One region of the Microbispora sp. GKU 823 genome, then DNA from elsewhere that is predicted to be linked to it. Evidence: riboswitches for the same ligand, from Rfam matches in the RefSeq annotation. Region 1 holds a riboswitch; the other holds the start of a gene.
What was found. Region 1 has a riboswitch for cobalamin ahead of B1L11_RS10390 (ABC transporter substrate-binding protein). Riboswitches for the same ligand answer to the same signal wherever they lie in the genome.
Positions count from the first base shown of each region.

Region 2: another riboswitch for cobalamin. It lies ahead of B1L11_RS41100 (ribonucleoside-diphosphate reductase subunit alpha); the one in region 1 lies ahead of B1L11_RS10390 (ABC transporter substrate-binding protein).

Region 1 is NZ_MWJN01000014.1:23,892-28,121, forward strand. It holds gene B1L11_RS10385 (iron ABC transporter permease) at 1-617, opposite strand, end outside; gene B1L11_RS10390 (ABC transporter substrate-binding protein) at 686-1,636, opposite strand; cobalamin riboswitch at 1,714-1,850, opposite strand; partial or broken gene B1L11_RS54675 (acyltransferase family protein) at 2,380-3,258, shown strand; gene B1L11_RS54680 (Gfo/Idh/MocA family protein) at 3,174-4,230, opposite strand, start outside.
Region 2 is NZ_MWJN01000144.1:10,713-14,942, reverse strand. It holds gene B1L11_RS41100 (ribonucleoside-diphosphate reductase subunit alpha) at 1-2,250, opposite strand, end outside; cobalamin riboswitch at 2,382-2,608, opposite strand; gene B1L11_RS41095 (alpha/beta fold hydrolase) at 2,877-3,791, shown strand; gene B1L11_RS41090 (alpha/beta fold hydrolase) at 3,852-4,230, opposite strand, start outside.

The DNA of each region.
Region 1 (4,230 bases):
ATGCGGAGCTGGTCCCAGCCGCCGCCGACGTCGCCGAGGATCCAGGAGTAGATCCGCTGCAGTTCCTCCACCTTGAGCTGCTGCACGAAGGTCTGGATGGCGGTGAGGAACGAGGTGACCGCGACCCCGGCGAGCACGAGCGTCGCGGTGCCGCCGCCCCGGCCCGCGGTGTGGCCCAGCGCGTACGCGAGGAACACCCCGCCGACGGCCCCGGCGAAGGCGGCGACCGGCACCCCGGCCACCCCGGCGTCGCCGCCCAGGAAGACCACGACGAGCGTCACGGTGAGACCGGCCCCGGCCGCCGCTCCGAGCAGGTAAGGATCGGCCAGCGGGTTGCGGAACACGCCCTGGTAGCCGGCCCCGGCCGTGGCGAGCAGCCCGCCCACGACGGCGGCGAGCAGCACCCGCGGCACCCGGAGCTGGAACAGCAGCCCCTCCTCGACCTGCGAGAGGCCCGAGTGCACGGACACCAGCGGCAGCCGGTCGAGCAGCGCCAGCGCGATGGCGCGGGGAGAGATGCCCGCCGCGCCCGCCATCAGGCCGAGGGCGAGACTGGCCACCAGCACGACGGACGCGACGAGCAGCGCCCGGCCGCGTGGCCGGGACTGCGTCGTCATCACGCCACCACCGGTCTCACCGCGTCACCGCTCACCGCGCCACCAGGGGCGTCCGTGTCGTCACCGGCTCAGCTCGCCGCCTTCTGCACGGCGTCGCTGACGGCCTGGGCGAGGTCGGCGACCCGGGGCCCCCAGCGGGAGGCGACGTCGTCGTCCAGCTCCACCACGCGGTCCTTCTTGACGGCGGACAGGCCGGACCAGCCCGGCCGCTTGGCCAGCGCGGCGGCGTTCTGGCCGCAGCACTTGGTGTCGCCGAGGAAGATCAGGTCGGGGTCGGCCTTGGCGACGAACTCCGCCGACAGCTTGGGATAGCCGCCCGCCGCATCGGGCGCCTCGTCGGCGATGTTCTTCAGCCCGAACAGGCTGTAGACCTGCCCGATGAACGTGCTCGACGTCGCCGCGTAAGGCGTGGTGTCCAGCTCGTGGTAGTACGTCAGGCCCTTGTCCTTCGGCGCCGCCGCCGCGAGAGCGTCGATCTTCTGCTTGACGCCGCTCGCCACCTCGTCGGCCTTGGCCGCGTTGCCGGTGGCCGCGCCGAGGTCCCTGATCTGGTCGTAGGTGTCGTCCAGCTTGGTGGCGGCGGGTTCGAGCAGCACCGGCACGCCGACCTTGCCGAGCCCGGCGACCACGCCCTCCAGGTCGTTGGCGAGCACGACGAGGTCGGGCTTGGCGGCGACGATCGCCTCGACGTTGGGCTTGAAGCCCGACAGCGACGTCTTGGGCGCCTCCGGCGGGTAGTTCGACTGGTCGTCCACCGCCGCCACCTGGCCGCCCGCGCCGATCGCGAACAGGATCTCGGTGGCCGTCGGGGACAGCGACACGATGTGCTCGGGCCTCTTGGCGATCGTCACCGCGCCGTTGCCCGCCTGGACCGTGACGGGGAAGGCGCCCTGTCCGGTGCCGTCCGAGGCGGCGGGGGTGGGGGTCGCGGACGTGGCGGCGCCGTCGGTCTGGCCGCAGCCGGCCAGAGCGAGCACGCCCAGCACCACACCCGCGACGGCCGTGCGTACGGGCCTCACGAGGTCCTCCATCAGGGGGAATGCCGGGAATCGAGGGACCCGCTGGAAGCGACGGATCACCCTTTTCCACGAGGGTCGATGGCGTCGGCGCACAGCGCAGGCGACCTGGCTCGTCCCCGGGGGCGGGGAACCACAGTTGCGGGACAGCGCCGGATTCTCACCGGACTTCGCTACGCGGCGCGCGTCGGACGCAACGGTACCAATCCCTCACCCGGCGTCCACCCCCGCCCCGGCCCGTCCGCACCGGCCCGTCCGCACCGGCCCGTCCGCACCGGGAGGATCAACGCGGCGCCCCACCCGACCGTTCGAGGTCGAGCGCGACCGCGCGGACCGCGTCCACGATGGGCAGCAGCCCCAGCAACTGATCATGCCGCCCGCCTGGGCGTACGCGGGGATGGTAGGGCAGGCCCTACCCCGGCGGTAGGGGGTCGCCCATGATCGGAAGTAGGGACCGCGTCGCTGCGCCGGGCAGGGCCGCGGCGAGACGCTTGACGTGCTCGACGGGGCCATGACTCCGAGACCCCGCGCACCCCGGAGCCTCCGAGCCCGGAGTGCCGAAGCCCCCGACCCCCGCCCGCGGGTTGACCACCCCGGCGGCCGACACAGCGAAGGCGGCCCCCGTGTCCCTGACCATGCTTCCTCCGGCTCCACAGCGGGCCCCGGCCGCGCCCGCGCCACGGGACCGCTTCATCGACGTCCTGCGCGTCTTCGGGATGGTCCTCGTGGTCGTCCAGCACTGGACGATGCCGGTCCTGTCGTACGCCCAGGGACGCCTCACCACGGGCAACGCCCTCGCCGCGATTCCGTACGTCACCTGGATCTCGCAGGTCATGCCGCTGGTCTTCTTCGCCGGGGGTGCGGCCAACGCGATCAGCTTCAGGTCCGCCGTCCGCCGGGGCGGCACCGCCCGTGAATGGACGGCGCGCCGGGTACGCCGCCTGGCCTGGCCGGTGGTGCCGCTGGCGGTCGTGTGGCTGCCGCTCCCCCACCTCCTGGCGGCCCTCGGCGTGCCCGCGCAGCCGGTGGAGGTGGCCGCGCGCACGGTCGGCCAGTTGCTCTGGTTCCTGGCGGTCTACCTGCTGGCCGTGGTGGCCACGCCGCACCTGCTGCGGATGCGGACCGGGGTGGTCCTGCCGGTGCTCGCGGGCGGCGCGGTGCTGATGGACGTGGTCCGGTTCTCCGGCCTGGAGGCCGCAGGCTACCTCAACGTCGCGTTCGTCTGGCTGGCGGTGCACCAGGTCGGGTTCCGGTACGCCGAGGGCGGCCTGGAGTGGCTGACCGGACGGCGGGCGGCCGGGCTCGCGGTGGCCGGGTTCGCGATGGTGGCGGGCCTGGTGGCGGCCGGACCGTACCCCGCCAGCATGATCGGGATGCCCGGGATGATCTCGAACATGGCCCCGCCGAGCGCCTGCCTGCTCGCGCTGTTCGCCGGTCAGCTCGGCCTGGCGATGCTGCTGCGCCCCGCCGTGAACGCGCTGGCCGCCCGCCCTCGAGCCGAGGCGGTGCTCACCGCGCTCGCGCCGCGCATGATGACCGTCTACCTGTGGCACATGACCGCGCTCGTCACCGTCGCCGGTGTGGCGACCCTCGGGTTCGGGCTGGCGACCCCGCCGACCGGCTCGGCGGCGTGGTGGAGCGCCGTCCCGCTGTGGCTGGCCGCCCTGGCGCTGGTCCTGGTCGCGCTCACCGCGCTGCTCGGCCGCTTCGAGGAGCCCGTGGGCGCCGCCGCCCACCGGCACGTGCCGCCGCCGCCACGCTCGTCGGCGGCGCGCTGCTCACGCTCACGATCACGGGCTTCGCGCCCGGCCCGGCGCCGCTGGTCGCGTGCGCCGCCCTGGTCGCGGGCCTGGCCCTGGTCAGCCGGCCCGCAGCTGCCGCTCCACCTCGTCGATGATCTCCTGCAGGCGCAGGCCGTGGCGGGCGTCGAGCGGATGCCCGCGCCGTCGCGTACGGTGCCCGCGAACTGCCGGACCACCTCGGGGAAGACGTCGCCGAGTTCGGAGCCGAGCAGCGAGGCGCTGCCGAGCCGTCCGTACACGTCGATGCGGCTGGGCGGGGTGTCGCCCTCGACGGCCATGCTCAGCGACGCCTCGCTGACCGCGCCGCCCTCGTGCTCCAGCAGCAGGCCGACCCAGCCGAGCGGGTCGCCGTGGGCCTTGACCGCGACCACCCGGCCGAGCGCGGCGTCGAGCAGGTCGATCATGTGCGGGCCCACGTCGAGCACCGCACCGCGCTCAAGCCGCCAGGGGGTGGCGAAGGGGCCGCCGCGCAGGCTTCCGGAGATGTTGGCGGCGTGCCCTCCGAAGGGCTCGATCCGCCGGGCCCGGTCGAGGAAGCCGGCCGTCGCCGCCGAGTAGCGGAACGTGAAGAGCATCTGGGAGGCGACGCCCGCCTCCTCGATCGCCCCGGCCAGGCGCCGGGCGCCGTCGAGGTCGGCCGCGAGCGGCTTCTCCAGCAGCAGCGCCCTGCCCGCCCGGGCCGCGAGCACGCCCAGCTCGGCCTGTACGGCGGGCGGCACGCAGAAGGCGACCGCCTCCGACGCCGCGAACAGGTCCTCCAGCCGCTCGAAGGAGGGCGCGCCGTGGGCCTCCGCC
Region 2 (4,230 bases), on a different contig from region 1:
CTTCCAGGCGTACAGGTACATCGAGGAGAGCTTGTCGATGGTCGGCGCGCTCATGAACAGGTTGAGCGACTGGCTCTGGTCGATGTACGGCGCGCGCGCGGCGGCCATGTCGATGAGCGCTCGCTGCGGCAGCTCCCAGGCCGTGCGGAACAGCTCACGCAGCTCCGCGGGGAGTGCCTCGATCCCCTGAACCGAGCCGTCGGCCCGCTTGATGGCGGTCCTGATCTCCTCGTTCCACAGGCCGCGCGCCTTCAGCTCCGCCACGAGCGCGCTGTTGATCTGGAGGAACTCGCCGCTGAGGGTCTCGCGCTTGAAGAGGTTGGACACCTGCGGCTCGATGCACTCGTAGCACCCGGCGATGGACGCGATGGTCGCGGTGGGCGCGATCGCGATGAGCAGCGAGTTGCGCAGCCCGTGCTCGGCGATCCGCTCGCGAAGCGCCGTCCAGCGCTCGTCCTGAGCGCCGGTGACCTTCCACAGGTCGGGCTGCAGGAGCCCGCGGGCGGCCCAGGTCTGCTGGAAGGCCGGATGAGGACCCGCCTTCGCGGCCAGGTCGGCCGAGGTCTCCAACGCCGTCAGATAGATCTCTTCGGCGATGCGGGTGGACAGGTCCTTCGCCTGGGGAGAGTCGAACGGCATCCGAAGCGCGAAGAAGACGTCCTGGAGGCCCATCACGCCGAGGCCGACGGGGCGCCAGCGGGGGTTGCTCGCCGCTGCCTGCGGGCTCGGGTAGTAGTTGATGTCGATGACGCGGTCGAGGAAGGTGACCGCGGTGCGCACGGTGGCGCGCAACCGCTCCCAGTCCATCCCGTCCCCGGCCAGATGCGCGGCGAGGTTGACCGAGCCGAGGTTGCACACGGCGGTCTCCGTGTCGCTGGACACCTCGAGGATCTCCGTGCACAGGTTGGACAGGTGCACCACGTTGCCGGGCTCGGCGGTCTGGTTGCACAGCCGGTTGGACGCGTCTTTGAAGGCCATCCAGCCGTTGCCGGTCTGGGCCAGCGTGCGCATCATCTTGCCGTACAGGTCCCTGGCCTTGACCTGACGGACGTACCGGCCGGCGGCCTCGGCCGCGCGGTAGGCGGCGTCGAAGTCCTCTCCCCACAGGTCTGGCAGCTCCGGGACCTCGTCCGGGTCGAACAGCGACCACATCGCGTCGGCTTCGACCCGGCGCATGAACTCGTCCGGGATCCAGTTGGCGAGGTTGAGGTTGTGGGTGCGGCGGGCGTCCTCACCGGTGTTGTCGCGCAGTTCGAGGAACTCCTCGATGTCGGGGTGCCAGGTCTCCAGGTAGACGCAGGCCGCGCCCTTGCGGCGGCCGCCCTGGTTGACGGCGGCCACCGACGCGTCGAGGGTGCGCAGCCACGGCACGATGCCGTTGGAGTGCCCGTTGGTGCCCCGGATGAGCGCACCCCGCGAACGCACCCGTGACCAGGAGATACCGATCCCTCCGGCGAACTTCGACAGGTGCGCCACCTGCGCGTACCGCTCGTAGATCGAGCCCAGTTCGTCGCGGGGGGAGTCGACCAGGTAGCAGGAGGACATCTGGGTGTGCCGGGTCCCGGAGTTGAACAGCGTCGGCGAGCTGGGCAGGTAGGCCAGCGACGACATCAGCCGGTAGAACCCGATCGCCTCGGCCGGTGTGGTCGCGAGGCCGCACGCCACGCGCAGCAGCCAGTACTGCGGGGTCTCCAGCACCAGCCGGGTGGAGGGATGGCGCAGCAGGTAACGGTCGTACACCGTGCGCAGGCCGAAGTACTCGAACCGGAGGTCGCCCCTGGGGTCGATCGCGTCGTCGAGCTTGCGGGCGTTCGCGGCCACGAAGTCGGCCGTGGCGTCGCCGATCAGCCCCTGCGCGTGTCCCAGCCGGATCGCCTGGCTGAAGGAGGCCACTCCCTGGCCGCGGACCTCCTTGTCGATGTACCCGGCCAGCAGCCTGGCGGCCAGCCGCGAGTACTGCGGCTCCTCGCCGATCATCTCCGCCGCGGTCTGGATCGACAGCCGATCCAGCTCGGCGGTGGTGGCCCCGTCGTACAGGCCGCTGATCGTCTTGGTCGCCACGCGGAGCGGATCGACGTCGGTGAGATCGTCCGCCCAGCGCTCCACCGCTCGGACGATCTTGTTGACGTCGACCGGCTCGCTCGCCCCGTTGCGCTTGCGTACGTGCATCTGCGCTCGTCGCGGCATGGACCCCTGCCGCTCGGCGTCCACCGACGACACCCCGTCCGGTGACACCCCTGTGACCGTCACAGCTCTCTCCTCGCGCTCGGTCCCCAAGGCCCGAGGCAGCGCGCAGGAGGCATGCCGGCGAGCACGCGAAAGCGGCGCGCCAGAGCCATCGGCCGTCCCGCGCGGCCTCCGACCAGCCGCACACCCGTTCACGCGGTGCGCGGCGCGCTGGCAGGTCTTCGGACTCGTGGGCGGCGCGGCCAGGTTGCCGCATTGCCTACTGGTTGTCGCTTCCCAGATCCGCCGGTAGGCCGGATCCAGTGCGTGTGACAACGGTCGTTCCCACTCACCGCTGCGGGGCAGTCCCGGACTTCCACCGGGTTCCCTCTTGCCTCGGCCGCCCTGGACGGACGGACGAACCAGCTGCAGCCACCACCATATATAGGGGGCGAGGAAAAGTCACACCCAACATGTCGCGTCACAGGAGTAACGCACCCTGTGTGCGCCCGGCCCGAAGGGCGATCGCGGCCCTCCCCGGCGGACCGCGGTTGTCCCCCGCACGAGCTACCGGCGAATGTCCACCGTGCGGGGACGATCACGGACCGCCCGATCCGTAGCGTTACATCGCAGCCACGGCGCACCGTTCGCTACCCCGCCACACCGCCGTGCGCATCACCCCGGCGTCGACTCGCTCACTGGAGGACCTCATGCTCCGCAAGATCAAGACACCCGTTGTGGCCGCGCTGTGCTGCACCGTGCTCGGCGCGGGGGTCGCCGGCTGCGACGGCGACTCGCTGGAGAACTGGGACCCCCTCGCCCCCGCCACGCGGACGGCCGATGCCGCCCCGATCTCCGGGACCGAGAAGATCGATGTCGCGGGCCGGTCGGTGAACGTGTCCTGTTCGGGCACCCCGGAGAAGGGCAAGCCGGTCATCATCCTGCTGCACGGGGCCGGCGACGGGCTGGACAAGCTGGCCGCCATCCAGAAGACGCTGAGCAAGCAGAACCGGGTCTGTTCCTACGAGCGGCTCGGCGCGGGCGCGAGCGACCAGCCGGACGGCCCGCAGAGCTTCTCCAGCACCGGGAAGATCCTGACCGGGGTGCTCGACCGCGTCGCCGGTGACAGCCCGGTCGTCCTCGCCGGGCACTCGCTGGGCGGGCTGATCGCCGCCAGGTACGCCCCCGACCACCAGGACAGGGTCAAGGGGCTGGTTCTCATGGACGCCACCCCGCCCACCATGATGGACGACATCACGAAGGCGATCCCCGAGTCCGCCACCGGCCCGGCCGCCGAGCTGCGCGCACAGAACCTCGCGATGTTCAAGGGCGAGAACCCGGAGAAGCTCGTCATCACCGACGGCGAGGTCCGTTCCGCCGGGAACATCCCGGTGGAGGTGATCCAGCACGGCAAGCCGTACCTCGCGGCCGTCCCCAAGTACGGGCCGCGCCTGGAGCAGGCGTGGGCCGCGGGTCAGCGCAAGTGGCTCGCGCTGTCCAGCGGCAGCAAGCTGAGCACGGCCAAGAACAGCGGCCACTACATCTACGTCGACCAGCCCGATGTCGCCGTCCAGGCCATCGAGCGCGTCACCGAGCAGGCCGCACGTCAAGCGCATGGTGAGTGACCACAGGCCCAGGATCAGTGGCGCGTCCGGGCAAGGGCCCGCGCGGCTCGAGTGGGCGGGTCAGCCGAGCTTGAGCAGCAGTTCGGAGAGCTCGGCCGGCATCGTGATCATGCAGTCGTGGCCCGTCTCCAGTTCCCACACCTGTGCCGGGCTGCCGTTGGGCTGTATCGCCGGGACGGGCCGCCGCTCGATGCCCTCCGGTACGGCGGCGACGCAGTGGATGTGCGTCCGCGGAATGGTCTGCACGGCCGGGTTGTCCAGCCGGACCGGTTGCCGGAAGCAGAGCACCGGCTGATCCGACAACATCGTCCGCAGCCAGGCCGCGTCGGCCGGGTCGGTGACCCCGAACAGGCCGAAGGGCGGCGGCAACTCGGGCATCGGCGGGATCCGCCAGCCGACCTCGGACTCCGCGGCACGGTCGATGAGGGCCTGGGTCACG